4 regions of the Cellvibrio japonicus Ueda107 genome follow, and region 1 is predicted to be linked to each of the others. Evidence: predicted binding sites of a transcription regulator. Region 1 holds the regulator's gene; each other region holds the start of a gene.

Region 1 (5,319 bases):
CAGCAGAAGCATTAAAGTTGATGGAAGAATCAAAAATTAACGTATTGCTGGTCAGCAATGCAGAAAATCACCTGATTGGCATCGTAAAAATTAACGATATCCTGCGCGCAGGTATCATCTAGCCGGCAAATCGATTTGAGTAAACTATGAGCACCAATTTACACAACCGCCTGAGTGCTATACGCCTGCTGCTGCTCGATGTGGACGGGGTACTTACCGACGGTCGCCTCTACTTCAATAACCAGGGCGATGAATTCAAAAGTTTTAATACCCTTGATGGACAGGGGATCAAAGCCCTGCAACGCAGCGGTGTCAGGGTTGGCATTATCACCGGGCGTACCAGTGAACTGGTTGCACGCCGTGCGCGCGACCTTGGAATTGGTATTTTGGTCCAGGGACGGGAAGACAAATGGGATGCATTGCAAGAAATACTCCTTGAGCACCCTTACCCCCTGGAGCAGATAGCCTTTATGGGTGATGACTGGCCTGACCTGACGGTAATGACGCGTGTCGGCCTCGCGCTGTGCGTTGCCAATGCCCATGCTGCCGTCGCCGAACGCGCCCATTGGCAAAGTGAAGAGCGGGGCGGTGAAGGGGCTGTGCGCGCTGCATGCGATCTGCTAATGCAAGCGCAGGGCAGCTACCAGGCCGCACTCGCCCAATACCTGCCAACACCCGGAGCGCAGTAATCGTGAAGCCTGCCGAACAACGCTTGCGCGAGTTACTGACCACGCCCTGGACACTGGTCATTGCCCTGGTTGTCAGTTTCAGTATTGTCAGCCTGTTTCACGGTAGCGGTAAAAAAACAGGGCTAGCAGATACGGAAAAAACCTTTCCCTACACCTTTATTACCAGCGTTGAAACACGCGAATACAACGCCCAGGGCTTGTTGCAATATCAATTGAACACGCCCCTGGTTACCCATTTCCAGGTCAATCCGGATGCGCCGGGCGAACAGGATTACACCCTGTTTGATACCCCCAGATTACGCTTCCAGGATAACCCTGATGAAGCGCCCTGGCACTTATCTGCCCATCTGGGACGCAGCAGCCTGAATGGCAAATTGCTCTTCCTGAGCCAGGATGTATTGATCCAGCAGGAGACAGCCAGCCAGGGGTTAATCCAGATAGAAACCACTGAGCTGCTGGTAAAACCCGCAGAGCAATACGCCGAAACCGACAAAGCTGTTAAGATGCGCAGCGCCAAAGGCCAGGTGGACGCCGTGGGTATGACAGCGCTTATGCGCGACAGCCGCGTCCAATTGCAATCCGATGTCAGAGCCATTTATGAACCGCGTTAAACTCCCTTTCCTCGCATTTCTGGCCAGCAGCCTGTTACTCACCCTGGCAACCCCGGCATTGGCCTTACCGGAAGATCGCAACCAGGTGATCCGCGGCACAGCTGACACCCTGGTCGTTGATCAGAAAATCGGTGAGTCAACCTACAGCGGTTCAGTGCGCATCGAACAGGGCTCATTGGTAATTACGGCGGATATCATCAAGGTGCGCACCCGCCCCGACGGTTCGCCGGATAAGATCGTTGCCACTGGCTCTCCTGCGCGCTTCCAACAGCAACCCAGCCTGGACCAAAAGGTGATTGTTGCAACCGCTAAAAGCATCACCTATACCCCGGACAATGAGCATTTACTGCTGGTTGAGGAGGCCGCCATTGAGCAAGATGGCCAGGTCATGAAAGCGCCGCATATCAATTACGACCTCATCAATGAAGTCATGAAAGCCAAGCAAATTGATGGCGCTCGTGTCGATATCTATATTCCGCCCAAAACCGAAGCCAAGCACTGACCCCATGCCCAGATTGCACGCCCAGAACCTTGCCAAGAGCTATAAAAAACGCACTGTCGTTGTCGATGTGTCCATGACCGTCGATAGCGGTACCATTGTCGGTTTACTCGGCCCTAACGGTGCGGGTAAAACAACCTGTTTTTACATGATTGCGGGTCTGGTACCGGCAGATAAAGGACGCGTACTGATTGACGATCTGGATATCACTCCTTTGCCGATTCACGGGCGCGCACGTGCCGGCATTGGCTACCTGCCACAAGAGGCATCGATTTTTCGCAAGCTGTCTGTCGCCGATAACATCATGGCTATCCTTGAAACCCGCAAGGATCTCGACCGCAAGCAGCGTCTGGAAAAACTCGAATCCCTCTTGGGTGAATTCCATATCACCCACATTCGCAACAGCCTGGGTATGTCCCTATCCGGAGGCGAGCGTCGCCGCGTGGAAATCGCCCGCGCCCTGGCGACCGACCCACAATTCATCTTGCTGGATGAACCCTTTGCCGGTGTAGACCCGATCTCCGTAAGCGACATTAAGGAAATTGTTCGCCACCTCAAGGATCGCGGAATTGGCGTATTAATTACTGACCATAATGTGCGTGAAACCCTGGATATCTGTGAAACTGCTTATATCGTGAGTGAAGGTCACATTATTGCCTCCGGCCAGCCGGAGACAGTGCTTGCACACCCCAGGGTACGAGAGGTTTATCTGGGTGAGCATTTCCGTATCTAACCACCACCCAGGGTGCTACAACCGGAAACATAGCGATTTCTGCGACCGCAACAACTTGACAATTCTTAATTTTTAATCATTAGGCACAAAGATTGCTAAGGCTTATTGATTGGGAATCAAAGCCTGTCTAAACTCCACTAAAAGAAGGTTGGCGTTTTATCTATCCATACCTGCGTACATCCGGTGTCTACCCAGGACACCACCCCGGTTTCACCCTGAACAGGTTTTGTTGCCCCCATAATGAAGCAATCACTCCAATTAAAGCTCGGTCAGCAACTCACCATGACCCCGCAGTTGCAACAGGCCATTCGCCTATTGCAGCTTTCCACGCTGGACTTGCAACAGGAAATCCAGGAAGCACTGGACTCCAACCCCATGCTGGAATTGGAGGAAAACTACGAGGGTGGCAATGAAACCAACTACGACACTGGCGAACCGGATACCAGTGATTACGAGCGAACCCTTGAGGTCGCCGCAGATCCAGCAGCAAACACCACAGACCAGCTGAGCGACAATTACACTTCCAGTACCAGCACTGACAGTTATTCCAGCAGCGAATCAAATGATTACGCCAGTAGCAATGGAGAAGGCTTTGAAGCCGCGGCAGAATCGGACTTTGACGCCGACAGTTTTGGCGATAGCGCCGGGGACTGGTCAGACTCCATCCCTGCTGATTTACCGGTAGATACCAGTTGGGACGATGTTTACCAGGCCTCCTCCAGCAGCAGCTCCAGTAACTACGATAACGAAGACAACGATTTTGAGAGCCGTCGCGCCACAACCGATTCGATTTATGACCACCTCACCTGGCAACTGAACCTGACCCCCATGTCTGACCGCGATCGCCTGGTTGCCATGGCAATTATCGACGCAGTAGAGCCCAGTGGTATGCTCTCTATCAGCATCCACGAGATCTATGATGGACTGGCAGCAGAGCTTGAAGAGCTTGAAGAAGATGAAGTGGTCGCCGTACAACACCGTCTGCAGCAATTTGATCCCTGCGGTGTATGCAGCCAAAACCTGTCCGAATGCCTGTTGGTACAACTCCAGCAATTTGATCCACAAACCCCTTTTCTGGAGCCCGCCAAACTGATTGTTAAGCAATACCTGCCACTCCTGGGTAGCCGCGATTATCGCCAATTGATGCGTCGCACCAAGCTCAAGGAGGCAGAACTCAGCCAGGCGGTAACACTTATCCAGGGGCTCAACCCGCGTCCGGGTGACATTATTGCCAGCGGCGATACTGAATATGTAGTGCCTGATGTCTTTGTGGAAAAACGTGACAGTCGCTGGATTGTGGAGCTCAATCCCGACATAGCGCCACGTTTGCGCATCAATTCAGACTACGCCTCTATGGTGCGTCGCGCTGACTCCAGCAGCGACAACACCTTCCTCAAGGATAATTTGCAGGAAGCCCGCTGGTTTCTCAAAAGCTTACAGAGCCGCAACGAAACCCTGCTCAAGGTAGCCAGCTGTATTGTGGAAAAACAGCGCGGCTTTCTCGAGTATGGCCCCGAAGCCATGAAACCCCTGGTATTGCACGATATTGCAGAAATTGTCGGCATGCACGAATCGACTATTTCACGGGTAACTACGCAAAAATACATGCATACCCCCCAGGGGATTTTTGAACTCAAGTACTTTTTTTCGAGTCATGTCAGTACAGACAGTGGCGGCGAGTGTTCATCGACAGCCATACGCGCCATCATCAAAAAGCTGGTGAGCGCAGAGAATCCGAAAAAACCCCTGAGCGACAGCAAGATTACCGAATTGCTGGCAGAACAGGGTATCCAGGTTGCCAGGCGCACTATCGCCAAGTACCGTGAATCGCTCAATATTCCGCCATCCAATGAACGCAAAAGCCTGTAAATCCAGGCCCAATACCCAGGACAGATGGCGAACGCCGGGACGCACCAACAGGTTGTTATCAGTTGCAACTGCTGAATCAACTGTCATTTTTTACCAGTCCGCGTGAAACGAGAGGATGTACTTATGCAAATAACTATCAGTGGCCACCATCTGGAAGTTACTGAATCGCTCAGGGATTACGTCAATAACAAATTGGAAAGACTCAGTCATCACCATGATCGTATAACCAATACCCATGTCATCCTCTCGGTGGATAAACTGATTCAAAAGGCAGAAGCCACAGTTCATGTCAGCGGCAAAGACTTGTTTGCTGATGCGACCCATGAAGACTTATACGCAGCTATTGATGCACTGGCTGACAAACTGGATCGGCAGTTGATCAAGCATAAAGAAAAGTTGCGCAGCCACCGTTAAGCCACACCAACCCAATCAGCCTCGGAGCACCTGAGCCGGGGCTTAACGACAAGAGAAGATACGACGACAGTAACCCTATGGAAATTCAAGCGTTAATCAGCCCCAAACGCACGCTTTGCCGCGTTGAGGGGGGCAGCAAGAAACGAGCCCTGGAACTGTTGGCCAACACCATCGCCCAGGATGTCACCCATATTGATGCGGAAGACTTATTTCGCCGCCTTATCGCACGTGAGCGCCTGGGCTCAACCGGCATAGGTTATGGCATTGCCATTCCCCACTGCCGGGTGGAAAACTGTCAGGGAACCGTTGGTGCCCTGATCACGTTGACCGAGCCAGTCGACTTTGACGCAATAGATTCACAGCCCGTCGATATCCTGTTTGCCATGCTGGTGCCCGAAGAGGCCCATGACGAACATTTGCAGACCCTGTCATCCCTGGTTAATGCGCTCAACAAAGCGGAATACCGCGATAAATTGCGCGCAGCCGCCAGCGACCAGGATCTGT
Region 2 (5,319 bases), 2.0 Mb from region 1:
CCATCGTACTCGTGGTACATTCCGCCGAATTCAAAACGGGTTTTATCGCTAAAATCCAGGTTGAACGAGGCTTGCAAAATATTCTGGTCGGTACCGGAGTTTTCGTAGTAACTGCCAGAATTTTCGGTTTCAGCATAGAGATAATAACCGAGGCTCTTTTCACCGATAGAACCCGGGCCGCCTACTTCGGCAGAGACAACATTCTTATCCCAGCTACCGCGGGTCAGCGATATTTTCCCTGTCGGTTTTTCCAGGAACTGACCGGTTTCTGCACGGGCAGACTTGGGCTCGAAATTAAGGTAGCCCCCGATTTTGGACGGGCCATAAATGGGCGAGGCCGGGCCGCGCACAATGTCGATACGGTCAGTGGCTCCAATCGGAGTGGGATAGTTCCCGGGGTTATTCACACGGCGAACACCGCGGAAATAAACTTCACCGGGCGTACCGCGCACATCGAGCGAGCCGGCCACACCAAAGAAGGATTGGGTAAAAGCACCGGGGGAAATCAGCACCAGGTCATCGATATCGGTGATGGCATAGCTTTCCATCATGTCGGCGCTTACCGAGGTAACACCGCGCGGGGTTTCAAGGATGGTCTTGCCAAAGCCAAATACCGATTTCACCGGTTCGGTAGGCATCAAGCCCATGGTGTCTTCTACCTGTCCTTCTGCGGTATAGGTTTCCAATTCAACCACGTCTTCTTTGGTGTCCTGCGCCATGGCAGCAGGAACAGATATAACGCACCCCAGACTAATCATTAACGCAAGCTTTTTCGGCGTGAAACGGTTCAGTATGATCATGAGTGAGCACTCCAAGGTCTAATATTTAGTAGTACCAGAACAACCAAGCGGATTGAGCAAGCGCCGTGCCATTTCCTGTCCAATTGGTTACATTTTACAAATAAACAATTAATTTCCTTATATTTCAATAAATTAAAAACAATAAAAAACAGTTCAATTGTTTATTAATATAAAAATACAGGTTTTTACATTCCTGGTACCGAATAGAAAAGCTCCCTGATGATGCAAAAGCATGTGCCATGCACAGCCTGGATGAACCAGGATGTTGCATGGCCGCCCCCTCAAAAATCACAGAGTTGGTAACGCTTGCAGGTAAAGCTGTAGGACACAGGTTTAACCCCCTTCAGGCTGGCCACACCCTTCTGGCGAAATTGCCTGGCGAATTGCCGGGCACGCCGTTCATAGGTGGCCAGCAATTGCTGCTTGATGTCATCTTCAACAAAGCTGTATTGCAGTGAGTTGCGGCTCAGGGCTTGCAGCTCGGCCCAGCTGAGGTTGTATTCCTTCACCGCCACAAAAAATTCGTCGGTGAGATTGGAGTCCCACATGCCGCGATCATCGGTAGACAAGGCGACAGGAATACCCAGGCGCAAATATTCCGGGAATGGATGCTGGTCATAACTGGCGATGTATTCGAGCAGCAGGTTGGAAATCAAATTGATCTCAACCATATAGGGACCGTGGCGCATCTGGCGCAACAACTCTTTGTCGCTGATCAGGTTGACGCCGTGGCCAATACGATCAGCGCCGATCAGCAGCGTGTCGCGGATGTGGTAATTGGGCTCATCCACTTCACCGGCATGAACCGACAAGCGCACGTTGTTGTACTTTTTGCGCAGGTCGCGCAGGGTTTGGGCAAAGCGCAGTGGATAGCCCTTGTCGTTATCCTCGCGTCCCACCATATTGACGGCCACATACAGGTCGCGGTGACGCGCGACTAATTCGTAGGCCCTAATCAATTGCAATTCTGCATTGGGTGCAAAACGCAAAATAGATTCTTGCAGGCGCACAGTGACACCCGTGGCCTTGGCATCAGCTTGCTGCAAGCGTTTGCGATAAATATCGACTACCTCATCATTGGCAATAGGCTTTCCATCCGGGGTGCGGAAGCCGCCGGAGCCCATCATCGACTCCAGGTAGATCAATCCCTCTGCGCCAAATGCCTGCATGTTTCTGTAGAGCATTTCCGCTTCCATATAAGGGCTATAGAGCAGTTCATCCATGCGCTGCCAATGGGTTTGGAAAAACTCATCGCGCCCTTCGTGCTCGTGATTCAAACGGATGCTATCGAGCCAGCCAGCCTTTTCTTTCTCGTTCAATTCCGCCAGGGGCTTATACTCTGCTTTTTCACAATCCGGTAATTTTTCATAACTGGATTCGAGCAGGTTATGGAACAGTAATAAATAGGGACGCCGACCAAATTCATTGTTGCCAAATGCACGGCAATTATTAATGTTGACCTTGGTATAAAAAATGTAGCCATGGGCTTTTTGCGCCAGTGCCAGTTCGTACATCCACTCCGACAGCACGGAACCGCTCATGTGGTTATGCAGATCACCGCCCTTGGGCATGGCATATAAAAAGGTATACAACTCCGCATCAGTTGCCCTGGTTTTAAAATCTTCGAACCAGGCATCATCAACCAGCTCGGGTTTAGCCAGGGCAGGCTGGGAGGGAATGGGGTACAGCGGCGCAGGCTGGGCCAACATGGGTTGCGCTATTAAGGTTTGGCTGACCGCCCAACACCCGACAATACAGAAGAACTTGCCCGCAACACGGGCAAAGGACAGGTTGCGCAATAACATAGCGATTTCTCTTTTTCTGATGAAAGATGCGTGATAGCGGGGAAACAGCTCGGCAGAGCACCGGGCGCAAGGGTTAATGCAATTGTGATACCAGTAAGCCGAAGCCGTTATTTACAGGCCCCAGCACCGACAATATCCTGTCCAAATGGTCGAGATTTGTTTTAATCTGGTGCATGAATTCCTTTTTTGCCCAGTAATATTGCGGCTTTTGCCTATCCATCCTACCCAATACAAGCCTGTACACTGGCACAGAATTTGATTGGCTCTGATAAGGCATTGAAATTACATGCACTGTGCAATTTGTTTATTGATTAAGGCGTTTTTATGACTTATCCGCGCGACCTGATGGGTTATGGCCCCCGGCCGCCCCACGCCCGCTGGCCAGGTGGGGCACGTATCGCCGTGCAATTTGTTATCAACTATGAGGAGGGCGGGGAAAACTGTGTGCTCCACGGCGATCCGGCCTCGGAGACTTTTCTGTCGGAAATTATCGGCGCACGCGCTTACGAAGCGCGCCATATGAGTATGGAGTCCCTCTACGAATACGGCAGTCGCGCCGGTTTCTGGCGCTTGCACCGGCTCTTCGGCAAATACCAGTTACCCGTTACTGTCTACGCTGTCGCCATGGCCATGGAACGCAACCCGGCCGCCGTGGAAGCCATGCTGCAATCCGATTGGGAAATTGCCAGCCATGGCTATCGCTGGATCGATCATCAATTTATGCCGCTGGAGCTGGAGCGCGAACATATCCGTACCGCTATCGAGATACACACCCGGTTGACCGGCTCTCGCCCACTGGGTTGGTACACCGGGCGCGATAGCCCCAACACCCGCCGCCTGGTGCTGGAAGCCGGGGGCTTTATGTATGACTCGGACTCCTATGCCGATGACCTGCCCTACTGGACCCGGGACTACGGCAGGCCGCACCTGATCATCCCCTACACACTGGATACCAACGACATGCGTTTTGCCGCAGCGCAGGGTTTTAATTCGGGTGAGCAATTTTTTACCTACCTGCGCGATGCCTTCGATGCACTTTATGCCGAAGGCGAACATTCTCCCAAAATGCTCAACATAGGTTTGCACTGCAGGATCATTGGCCGCCCCGGTCGGATCCAGTCCCTGGAGCGATTTATCCAACACATACTGGCCCATCAGGACGTGTGGGTCTGCCGGCGCATCGACATCGCCAACCACTGGTATCAGTACCACAGCCTGTAGACGAAGCGCGGGAGGTAAGCCCTTAACTCCCGCTTTTTAATCCAGCCCTTCCCCCCACCAGAGCCATAAATTTTCCACCGCCCTCCTTGTTGGCATCCCTTTGATTTTTATAAGAAATCCAAAAGGACTTCCGATTGCCTGCGCATTGCACCTGCCGCTGCCCCTTTTAACGATACTTATTATCATTTAACATAAATTAACAAGTGGTTATTATTACCCCTAATATCAGGAGCCCATCTACATGAACACCGGCAACCTCCGCGCGAAGGTTCTTCCCATAACTTCCCTGGCCAGTACCGCCCCAGCCAAAACAGCCCTCGCTATTTTCATGGCAACTTACCTTGCCTCGGCTTATGCAGCCGACGGGCAAAACGCCTCCTCAACACCACAGGCCAAGGCTGGCACACTCCCCACGGTTATGGTTGAAGCCGGTACCGTTGAAGAGGTCAACTACACCGGCAAAAAAGCCAGTACCTCTACCAAACTGGATATTGATATCAAGGAAACACCGCAATCTGTTTCCGTGATTACGCGCAAGCAAATTGATGACATGGGCGCCTCTAACCTGGGGCAATTGCTGTTGTATACCACCGGGGTGGTGTTGACCGGTGACAACTCGGAGCGAACCAACTTTTCCATTCGCGGATTTAATGTGGGTGATGGCTGGAACTCCAACCTGCTGCAATACGATGGTGTGCCCATTAATGCCTCCAACGTCGCCTCGTCCAAACCGGATATGGCCATGGTCGAAACCATTGAAGTATTGCGCGGTGCCGCTGGTTTGATGCAGGGCTCGGGCGAGCCCTCGGGAACGATCAATATTATCCGCAAAAAACCCACTGCCGAGCTCCAGGCAAATGCTGCGTTTACTTATGGATCATGGAACACCTATCGCCTTGAAGGTGATGTATCCAACAGCCTCAATGAAAGTGGCACAGTGCGTGGACGCCTTGTCGGAGTATCCCAGGACGGCGATTCCTACATGACGGCCGTCACCCGCGAAATTAATTTGATATACGGTATTGTGAGCGCGGATTTGACGGAGAACACCCTGTTAAATGTCGGGTACAAACGCCAAGCCGAAGACTCCATTGCCGCGCACAACTTGCCACGCAACCCGATCACCGGTGAAGACCTGGAATTAAGCCGCAAAAATTGCAGTTGCAATTACGGCGATTATTGGGACAAGGAAAACACCGACGCCTTTATTGACCTATCCCACCAATTTGATAGTGGCTGGTCGGTAAAAGGCGCTTACGTCAAAGCCAATTACCAGATGGATATGATGTTTACCAGCCTCGCCCCTGTGAGTGCGGCGCAATTCGATCCGGCAAACCCGCAGGGCAACGTCAACAAATATGCCTACCAATACGACCAGAACCTGGATGTTGCCGATGTCTTTGCCAAGGGACCATTCACTTTATTCGGCCGGGAACACCAATTCGTTATTGGCTCCAACTATCAAAAAAGTGATAACCCTGGCCGCTGGACCA
Region 3 (5,319 bases), 2.0 Mb from region 1:
CAACACTTTTACGACAGCATCCAAGGCTACCAGCATCGCAGTGATACCCGCGTGATACTGCGTATCAAACGCTATCCTATCGCCAACCCGCCAGCCGATGGTTCACGCTTTGCCTATATTCATGACCTGACCGTTGAACAGGCGCTGGTTAGCCCTTAAATCTGTCGCCATGGTTTATGCACAGTATCTGTGGATAACCACTTGAATAGCATGTAGAGCCCTGCCGCCAGGCCTTGCCAATCAAGGCGTGGCGGCAGCTGTGCTTTTTTGCAACAGGCGTTTGTATTACCCCGATGAATTGTGGAGCTGTTATGGAACTCGCCATAGCTACCGTTGTTGCTTTGCTGCCCATTATTAACCCTTTCAGCACTGCGCCCATGTTCCTCGCTATCACTGAAGGTGATACGGAAGCAGAGCGGCAGGAGCAAGCGCGCAAAGCCGTTATTTACATGATCTGTATTCTGGTGGCGTTTTTGATCGGGGGCAGTTTTATCATGCAGTTCTTTGGCCTATCGCTACCTGGCTTGCGCATTGCCGGTGGCATTCTGGTGGCCGGTGTCGGTATGCGTATGCTCTACCCCAAAGACGAACCCGAGCAAACCAAGGCCGAGCACCAGGAGTCCAAGCGCAAGCGCGATGTCTCCTTTACACCGCTGGCCATGCCCAGCCTTGCTGGACCCGGTGCTATTTCTGTGACGATTGGCTTAACTTCGCTGGCCACTAACTGGCTGCATTTTCTCGCCATTATTGCGGGGATCTTGCTGGTGGCTGTGATTGTTTATATCACCCTGCGCCTGTCCACCCGGTTAGTCGGTGTACTGGGTGTGAACGGTCTGCATGCCATGACCAAAATCATGGGATTTTTGATTTTGTGTGTGGGCGTGCAGTTTATTGTGAATGGTATCGTCGGTGTCGCCTCCAGCCCGGATATGATCGAAGGTATCCTGAAAACACTCGAATCGCTGAAAACGACCCAACAATAGGCTTTATGACATGAACGCCAAAACGCTTGCGCCCATACAACAACATTTTTCCGCACCAAACCCCAAGCATATCCCGTTGTATTCCCTCGCAACGCCCAATGGCCAAAAAGCACCATCATGCTGGAGGAACCGGGGTTGGTGTACGCGGGGCAGTGCGGGATGACAATTCCCGCCTGACCTTATATATCAAACGCGTTTACGCCAGCGGATCATCATCAACCCAAGCAAACCCACCAACAACAAAATCAAACTGCTGGATTCTGGCACCCTGGCACTAATCCCCCCAAGGTTTAATTTCACCAGGGTATTGGCATTAAACGACAGCGCGCTGAAATTGACATAGATACTGTGGGCATCGAAAAAAATACGGCTGCTATTGAGTCCTACCATATTGGAAATAGCATCCAGCGTTACGCTGGTAAAAGTCACGGTGTTGTTAATATCGCGCAGCACAATGCCATTGAAATTGGTGGTGCCCAACTTGGCGGCTATTTTGAAATCGAACACCATGGCGTTGTCGGATATATCCAGATCAAAGTAGGGAAATTGGGTGTACTCCACACCATCATCCACTACGGTAGTTCCCAGGTTTTGATAGGTTGTTGCCGTGGAGGGGAATAGGTATTTCACCTCTACAGATTCCCCGTTTAATAATCCGGCATGCGTCGTTGCACCAACCATTAACAACGCCATAGCGGTGATCAGCTTTAAAAAACGATTGATCAACATAAGATCACTCCCCAAATGCATGGCTATATAAAAAATATTTTTAAAACCATAAATGAATAAGCAATTTGTACGCCATAGCAGTAACCCGTTGATTATCATCGTATTTTTATGACAAAAATCACACGAACATACAAAAATGTAAAAATAATCGACAAAAACAGCAATTGAACGTCACCCGAGGAAACAAAATAGGGCATCCCCGAATATCCCCTGAGTTTTTTTGATACGCAATAAAAAAGCCGTCTGCAGCATCTACAAGCGGCCTTCGGAAGCCAATAACAGCCAGCCGCTACCTACTCCAACACCAGTGAGCCGGATGCCAGCAAGCCGGCAATTACGTCCGGCACAAACGGCCTGCCGCGCTCATTCACCGAGGTTCCGGTAATCTTGGCGGCGAGCATAAGCCTGTTATCCGCCCTGCGATAAATATGCTGCAAAAAATCAAAGCGCACCCGGGATGATTGCGCCAGTTCAACCGTGATATAAAACTCATCACCACTGGTCAGCGACAGCTTGTAATCCAGCTCGGCGCGCAACACCACCAGGTTGATTTTCTGCCGCGCAAGCTCGGCAAAATTAATACCTTTCGCCAACAGGAATTCGTGGCGGGCATGCTCCAGGTAATTCTGGTACACCGCATTATTAACCACGCCCTGCATATCGCACTCGTAATCGCGCACCTTAAAGTCGATGGAAAATATTGGTGTATCCATTAGCTCACTACCTGACTGAAGACATCAAAATAGGTGGGGAAGGTTTTAGCTGTGCACTGGGGATCATTGATACGCACCGGCACCCCGCCAAAGGTTGCCAGGGAAAAGCACATGGCCATACGGTGATCATCGTAGGTATCAATCGGCACCTGGGCGTTGAGCGTGGGTACGGGTGTAACCTGCAGCCAATCCTCACCCTCTTCCACAATAGCTCCCAATTTGCGCAGTTCGGTCGCCATGGCCGCAATACGATCAGTTTCCTTCACCCGCCAGCTGGCGATATTGGTCAGGCGCGAGGGCCCATCGCAAAAGAGCGCCACCACCGCCAGGGTCATGGCGGCATCGGGAATATGGTTGAAATCACGATTAAAGGCCTTGAGTGGTAATTGGGGTGCAGACGCTTCGATCCAGTTATCCCCTTTGGTAATGGTCACCCCTATAGCCTCCAGGGCATCGGCAAAGGCCACATCCCCCTGGATACTCTTGGCACCCACCCCCTGCACACGCACCGGGCCGCCACCCAATGCCCCGGCAGCCAGGAAGTAAGAGGCGGAAGATGCATCACCCTCGACATAAACAGTACCGGGGCTCACATAGCCACTGGCCGCCGGGACGGTAAAACGCTCCCAGCCATCGCGCTGAACCTCTACACCGAACTGGGCCATCAGGCGCAGGGTAATCTCGATATAGGGTTTGGAGATGAGCTCGCTCACCAGCTCAATGTGAGTCTCCTTGCCGGTCATCGGCAAGGCCATTAACAAGGCGGTCAGGAATTGGCTGGAGACATCACCGCGAATCTTGATACTGCCTTGCGCAGCAATGTGCGCCGGTTTAATCAGCAGCGGAGGGAAGCCTTCCTGTCCCAGATAAGTGATATCCGCCCCCACCTGGCGCAGGGCATCAACCAGGTCGCCGATAGGGCGCTCGTGCATACGCGGTACACCATGGAGCTTGTAGGTGCCACCGGAAAACGCCAAAGCAGCAGTTAATGGACGAAACGCTGTCCCCGCATTCCCCAGGAACAGGTCTGCCTCTTTATGGGGAAAGCTGCCACCAGTGCCCACCAGGTGATAGTCATTTTCACCGGTCCTGGTCAGCGTTACCCCCAGGGAGGTCAGCGCTTCAAGCATGCGATCCGTGTCATCGGATTTCAGCAGGTCGCGGATCTGGGTCTCGCCTTGCGCCAGGGCCGCCAGTAACAGGGTGCGATTGGAAATACTCTTGGAGCCGGGTAACTGCACAGCCCCCCGTGCATGGGCGCTGGGCGCCAAATCGATAAATTCCATGCTAGGCCTTATCTATCAAGGAGTTAACGTCTACAACGAGGCTATCGACCAGATCGGCACCAGATGCCGCCAAGGGCCCCGAGGTTGGGTGAAAAACGCTGTGCATCATACCTGCATCGGCCTTGGGCCGCATTAGTGGATATACAGGGACAGGCTTTCCGACACTAATTCAAGGTTGACAGCGCCCTTCTCTATCGCCAAAATGCGCGCCTCTCATTTATGGCTAGATAGCTCAGCCGGTTAGAGCACAGCACTCATAATGCTGGGGTCGGCGGTTCAAGTCCGCCTCTAGCTACCATATCTGGAAAGGGTTTGCAGGTTAGCGCTTGCAAACCTTTTTTATTTTTCATCGCGTAAATGGCCTACTGTTAGCCAGTTGCAGATCCCTATTCGGTACCTTCGCAAAATCACCAGCCTGCGCACCACTCAGGTGCAAAACCAACAGTTTTTTCCCGCGCTTTCTCTCCCGCACTCCTCCTTTCGCTGCCGATAACGGCATCCTGTATCACAAAAAGCTGACGCCTTTCGCTTTTTTAGCAGGTGATTGCGCTGAACTGACGGTTTTTCTGTGGTTCGGCCCCGGATTTGCATGGGCTGGTTTATAGCGTTTAAGCAAAGTGCGTTGAAAGGACGGGTGAGATGCGTGGTGTGTGCAGCTTGCAGTGGTCGGCGAGATGGCTGGGAGGATGGCTGATTGGCTTGCTGCTGGCCGGCGAGGTACTGGCCCAGGCCTATAGCCTGGGCATCGGCGATGAGGTTCGCATCAGTGTGTACGGCCAGCCCGACCTGGCTATTGATGCGCAAATCGGGGCGGATGGGGCGGTTGAAGTGCCCTTGCTCGGCCGCTTTAATCTGGCAGGCCGCTCTACCACCGACGCGGCGCAAGCGATTGCAGACCAGTATGAACGCGGCAATTTTTTAAAGCGCGCCCAGGTCAACCTGTTGGTGACGCGCTACCGCAGCCAGTCGATAGCGATCCTGGGGCGGGTAAAACGCGCTGGCAGCCTGGTACTGGAAGGACCGACATCGCTGACCGATGCCCTGGCCTGGGCCGGCGGTATCGCTGACGAAGGCAGCGAGCGGCTGGTGCTGATCCGCACCGATCGCAGCGGCAAGCAGGAGCGGCGCGAATTTGATTTGCAAAAACTGCTGAACCAGGAAGCCGAGCGCCATTCGGTGATCTGGTTACAGGATGGCGACACCCTGTATGTACCACCGGCCGGGCGCTTTTACCTGAGCGGCGAGGTGCGCTCTCCCGGTGTGTATACACTGGATCGGCCACTGAATGTGATGCAGGCACTGGGTATGGGCGGCGGGTTGACCGCCCGCGCCAGCGAACGCTCGGTGAAGCTGTACCGGCCCCAGACCGATGGTTCCTTGAAAGAACGGCGCGCCAAAGCGCAGGACCCGGTGGAAGATGGTGACCTGTTGGTTGTGCAGGAGAGTCTTTTCTAAACCCGGATTGGGGCAAGCGTTAGGGATCGTTTAGGGAGATGTGCGATGAGTCTGACCACTTTGTTATACATACTGCTGGCCCGCTGGCGGGTGATTGCCGGTATTAGCCTGGGCGCACTGCTGCTCGCGCTGGCCTATATCCTGGTAACGCCC
Region 4 (5,319 bases), 1.6 Mb from region 1:
CGAATCCAAGATTACATTTATTGATGGCGATGAAGGTGTCCTGCTCCACCGCGGTTATCCCATAGAGCAACTGGCTGTCTCCTCTGATTACCTCGAAACCTGCTACCTCCTCCTGAATGGCGAACTGCCAACCCCGGCCCAGAAAGAAGAATTCACTGCCGAAGTCAAAAAACACTCGACTGTCGATGCCTCAGTTGCCAACCTGGTCAAAACCTTCAAGCGCGAATCCCATCCCATGGCGATTCTGTGCAGTGCAGTAGCCGCGCTTGCTGCTATCTATAACGACGAAATCGATATCACCAATGCCGAAAGCCGCAAAATCACGGCTTATCGCCTGATTGGACAGATTCCCACCCTCTCCGCCATGGTGTACAAACACAGCAAGGGCGAAGAGTTCATCGCTCCCGATGACAACCTGGATTACGCCGCCAACTTCCTGAATATGACGTTCGGCAAGGCAGGCCAGGCCCCCAACGTAAGCCAAACTATTGCCAAAGCCATGGACCGCATTTTTATCCTCCATGCTGACCATGAGCAAAATGCATCCACGTCGACAGTACGCCTATCCGGCTCTTCCGGTACCAACCCCTTTGCAGCCATAGCCGCGGGTATCTCCACCCTGTGGGGCCCTGCCCATGGTGGTGCAAACGAAGCCGTACTGAATATGCTGGAAGAAATCGGCAGCGTTGAAAATATCGAATCCTGTGTAGCCCGTGCTAAAGACAAGACATCCGGCTTCCGCCTGATGGGTTTTGGCCACCGTGTATACAAGAACTTCGACCCACGCGCTAAAGTCATGAAGCAAACCTGTGATGAAGTTCTGGCAGAGCTGGGGCTGGAAAATGAGCCGTTGCTGGCCATTGCCAAGCGCCTGGAGCAAATTGCCCTGGAAGATGAGTATTTCATCAGCAAGAAACTCTACCCGAATGTGGACTTCTATTCCGGCATCATTATGAAAGCGGTTGGCATCCCAACAGAAATGTTTACAGTTATCTTTGCACTTGGCCGCACAGTAGGCTGGTACTCCCACTGGAACGAAATGGTTAGCGGCCCCTACAAAATTGGTCGCCCACGCCAACAATACACCGGCAGCCCAAAACGCGATTATCCAACCAAATAATGGCAGGGGCTTCCCATTAAAAAAGGCCGCAATTGCGGCCTTTTTTAATGGGAAGCTTTTTCTGCAATACGCCTTTTTAGAAATTCCAATCCAGCATCAACCAAAATTTGGTGGTATCGCGGAAAGCCGCTACATCACCCATAGCATAATCCGCATACTTTGCGGTTAATACAACAGATCCAAATTTGCGCGACGCACTTAGATCTATTTCATCACCCAAATCCTGGCTGCCAATATCAGCATCAAATTTGTGATAGCTGAGCAGGAATTGTATCCCTGCCACTGTGGTGCCAACATTAATATATTTATCTTCCAGGCCTACAGCCGGCGTTGCCAAAAACTTATCGGCCCATCCCTGAAAAGCATGCAGTGTTGCCAAGGGCGTTGCAAAACCATAGCTGCCATCATCGGAACCTAACAATTCATAGCCCAGGGTGATGTTAAAACCGGACAGCGTAAAAACAGCCTCGCCTAACATATAATCGGCATCAAAGCTTTCGGCAACGCCCGCATTGGTTTGTCGTGCATACTCCAGGTTGTAGCTAAACGTTTTATTCAAGATCCCCTGCCAACGTATGCCGACCGTATCACCGGATAGAGCAGGCGCTGTATCGTTATCAAGCAAATAGGCATAACCTGTTAATTTTCCTGCACTAAAGCCGCTGTAACCAATATTAACAATATGACTGTCCATGTGATGATCGGGCTGAATGGGATTGTTATCTCCAAAGACCCGATTTACATTCCAGATATAGGCATAGGTAATACTGGTATCGACGATACTTTTATTCACCACAGAAAAGCCATCATAGGTTTGCTCGTTCTGCCGCCAGCCCACATTACCAATAAAGCGTGAATTATCGAGGATTATCCGCTGGCGACCGTATCTCACCTGGTTAGACGCATTAGTGTAAGCAATAAATGCCTGATTAACCTCCGTTCCTTCCGGATCACCAATCACTGCAGTTCCCGGGTTTTGGGGATCACCAGGATATGCACGATAATCCACTTTGCCATCCAGCTCCGTCACATCATCAAACTCAGCAGAAAAACCAAAACCATTCCAGGTTCCCGATTGATAGGACAGACGGGTACGAGCAGTCAGCGCATCAGAATCCTGCAACCCATCCTCACTGACATCTTCAAAGCGAGTGCGCAGATTCACCTTGACACTACTGCCCTGTTGCAAGGACTCGGTAAATGTTTGCGCCGAAACCTGTGGGACAGCAAAGTAAATTGTACTCATAGCAGCCGCACAAAAATGAATTCTCTGTTTATTCATAAAGCCAACTCCAGATGATATGCATGTGTATGGTTTAATCATCACGGCCTTTTTCTTTGTATTAGAAAGAAAAGTATTCTTTTGTTACACAAAAAATTTTACTGATACTTTTTTGTGCAATGGCGCATGACTAGTATGCACAGGAGCAAGGCTTATGCCAGCCAACGATAAGAAGGCTGTTTCTGAAAATATTCTATTACATTTCAAGGAGATATAAATTCACACAGAAAATCCGCATCAAAAAATGCTATTTTTTATGCGCACACAATTGGTGATTGCACGTTTTCTATAGCGCCATTTTTAAACAATTCAAACCGACCTGTCGCACCAATTTTGAACCGGAAAGTGCACCTTTATTTTTTGGCTCGCACTATTGCAAGGCAAACAGAAAAAACACAAAGAAAAAAGCCGCCTGGAAATGGCGGCTTTTACAGAGGAAGCGGGATAGATACCAATTAACCAACAACACCAAATGTTCCATGTTGAGCTCGATTTTTTTCGATATAAACCCTGGAAAAACTGATATCCATCTTACCATTTGCAACCAGGGAAAAGGGCTCAAGAATTAGTGCAAACAGCTCATGCGGCAACCGCCGTAAACCAAAGTTGGTTTCCACTTCCGGATAACAGGCAAGATCCACGCGAATGCTGGCCCACCCCTTCCCTTCAAGGCTGCGCAGCAATTCTGTCACATCGACATCTGAGTGACAGGAGGGACCGCAACCAATACGCACAAATGCCTGCTGTTCAGGAGCCTGGTCAACCTTAATATCAAAAAACAGGGCAGCATCAGATTCATAGTAATCACTCAACACCTGGCGATTCGGTGTTGACAGTGCAACCAGCCCCTCACCTTCCCCATTCCATACGGCACGCCTGGCATCTTCCTGCACATCCCTGTCCACCACCGTCACGGTTAAGGTCGATGCTTTGGCAAGATTGCCATTCATCAATTGGCGGTCATTGCGATTACCCTCAAGGGCAATCACATAATTTCCCATGGGGCGACGATTAAACAACTCAAGTACCCGGGTGGACTGAGGCATGCTGATCCCCTCTTCACTGAGGGTATCGCCCAAAATATCCTTATCGCCATAGCGCAAGCCATAGCCATAGGGAAAGAGGGGGTCATAGTTTGTGTCATGCACATTCAGTGGCCCCTGATCGGGGCGCTTGGGCCAAGAGAAGGTTAAGCGCCCACCCATGGGATAATTAACGCCACCTTCTGCACGGGCAAACAGAACATCTGCAACGCCGGCACCTTCGGTGCCCGGCTGCCAAATGACAACAAAAGCATCTGCCGCATTTAACTCGCGATTAACCCACATAGGGCGCCCGGTAATAAACAAGGCGACAACAGGAATGCCATCAGCCTTGAGACGACGCAATAGATCAAGGTCTGCCGTGTCGCCAGACTTCAATAATTGATGCTGGATATCCCCCTGCATCTCGGCATAAGGGTCTTCCCCAAATATAACAAGGGCAACATCAGGGCGAGATGAATAAGTACCATCAGGACTCAGCTCAGCATCGCCACCTGCCGCCGTGACGGCAGCCTTGATGCCCATCCACAGGGTAGTGGCCCCGGGGAAATCCTCCATAGTGTTCCCTGTCCCTTGCCAGTTCACCGACCAGCCACCGGTTTGCTTGCTGATATTGTCAGCACCATCCCCTGCAACCAGCACACGACTCTTTGGCGAGAGCGGTAAAAGATTATTTTTGTTTTTGAGCATCACCAGGGATTCACGCACGGCCTGGCGGGCGATAGCACGATGCGCAGCAGCTCCCAATAATTCATCACGACCCGCCAATGGTCGACTGGACGGAAGGCCCTTACCCCATAAATCAGCCCGTAATTTGACCCGCAATATACGCCGTACTGCATCATCTACCCTGGCAAGTGGAATAATGCCGTCACGCACCTGATCCAGGGTATTTTGATAAAGCGTTTTCCACTCCGGATCTGGCACCATGAACATGTCCAATCCCGCATTGATTGCCTGGGGACAATTGAGCACGCTGGCCCCCTCGACAAAGCCATGGCCATTCCAATCGCCAACAATAAAACCATCAAAGCCCATTTGCTCTTTCAGCACATCAGTCAACAAATAACGGTGGCCGTGCATATGCTGGCCATGCCAGCTATTAAAGGAAGCCATTACCGTCTGTACACCAGCCTCTATAGCGCTGTAGTAACCGGCAGCATGGATCTCAAGCAACTCACTCTCGCTGGCAGAACAATCGCCGCGATCTATGCCATTGAGTGTCCCACCATCACCAAGAAAATGTTTTGCAGTAGCAACTACCTGAGTAATAGACAGGAAAGAAGCTGTGTCAGCATCACCCTGCAAACCAGCCACCATTTCAGCGGCATAAAGGCGCACGATAGCGGGATCTTCCGAATAGGATTCATAAGTGCGCCCCCAGCGATCATCACGGGCAACAGCTACCGTAGGGGAAAAATCCCAGTCCAATCCAGTGACCGCAATTTCCGTCGCCGTAACTTTGCCGATTTCTTTGATGAGTTCAGGATTTTGTGTAGCGCCAAGGCCAATGTTGTGCGGAAACAAGGTGGCACCAACAATATTCCCCACACCATGGACTGCATCTGTCCCCCACATAATAGGAATTGCAACCTTACCGTCGCTCTCATCCATTGAAGCTGCATAAAAAGCATCAGCCATTGCCAGCCAATCTGCCGCTTTGGAGTAACGATTACTATTGGGAACAGAACCACCACCATTGAGCACTGAGCCCACGTGGTATTGTTTAACATCTTCCGGAGTGAGATGGCGTATCTCCGGCTGCATCATCTGACCGATTTTTTCTTCCAGGCTCATCCGAGCCATCAGCTGATCAATTTTTGCCTCAAGAATGGGATCTTTCTTCACCTTACTGGTGACTTTTGGCCACAGCA

The links. Region 1 encodes sigma-54, which starts transcription at its own class of promoters, with help from an activator protein. Its sites were predicted from a motif close to TGGCACANNNNTTGCNNT; they were not measured.
Region 2: a site for sigma-54 is predicted at 2,850-2,867, ahead of puuE (allantoinase PuuE). Genes of this name have one in related genera too.
Region 3: a site for sigma-54 is predicted at 1,770-1,787, ahead of CJA_RS03070 (PEP-CTERM sorting domain-containing protein). Genes of this name have one in related genera too.
Region 4: a site for sigma-54 is predicted at 2,545-2,562, ahead of CJA_RS07315 (alginate export family protein). Genes of this name have one in related genera too.

The regions. Positions count from the first base shown of each region.
Region 1 is NC_010995.1:3,288,184-3,293,502, forward strand. It holds gene CJA_RS13520 (KpsF/GutQ family sugar-phosphate isomerase) at 1-122, shown strand, start outside; gene CJA_RS13525 (KdsC family phosphatase) at 147-689, shown strand; gene lptC (LPS export ABC transporter periplasmic protein LptC) at 692-1,300, shown strand; gene lptA (lipopolysaccharide transport periplasmic protein LptA) at 1,287-1,802, shown strand; gene lptB (LPS export ABC transporter ATP-binding protein) at 1,807-2,532, shown strand; gene CJA_RS13545 (RNA polymerase factor sigma-54) at 2,773-4,401, shown strand; gene hpf (ribosome hibernation-promoting factor, HPF/YfiA family) at 4,525-4,815, shown strand; gene ptsN (PTS IIA-like nitrogen regulatory protein PtsN) at 4,893-5,319, shown strand, end outside.
Region 2 is NC_010995.1:687,345-692,663, reverse strand. It holds gene CJA_RS02765 (TonB-dependent siderophore receptor) at 1-800, opposite strand, end outside; gene CJA_RS02760 (adenosine deaminase family protein) at 1,082-2,605, opposite strand; gene puuE (allantoinase PuuE) at 2,930-3,826, shown strand; gene CJA_RS02750 (TonB-dependent siderophore receptor) at 4,068-5,319, shown strand, end outside.
Region 3 is NC_010995.1:758,529-763,847, reverse strand. It holds gene CJA_RS03080 (META and DUF4377 domain-containing protein) at 1-159, shown strand, start outside; gene CJA_RS03075 (MarC family NAAT transporter) at 312-983, shown strand; gene CJA_RS03070 (PEP-CTERM sorting domain-containing protein) at 1,170-1,712, opposite strand; gene CJA_RS03065 (acyl-CoA thioesterase) at 2,006-2,425, opposite strand; gene aroA (3-phosphoshikimate 1-carboxyvinyltransferase) at 2,425-3,711, opposite strand; tRNA gene CJA_RS03055 (tRNA-Met) at 3,933-4,009, shown strand; gene CJA_RS03050 (SLBB domain-containing protein) at 4,351-5,166, shown strand; gene CJA_RS03045 (Wzz/FepE/Etk N-terminal domain-containing protein) at 5,212-5,319, shown strand, end outside.
Region 4 is NC_010995.1:1,731,381-1,736,699, reverse strand. It holds gene CJA_RS07320 (citrate synthase) at 1-1,120, shown strand, start outside; gene CJA_RS07315 (alginate export family protein) at 1,197-2,402, opposite strand; gene cel3B (beta-glucosidase Cel3B) at 2,858-5,319, opposite strand, start outside.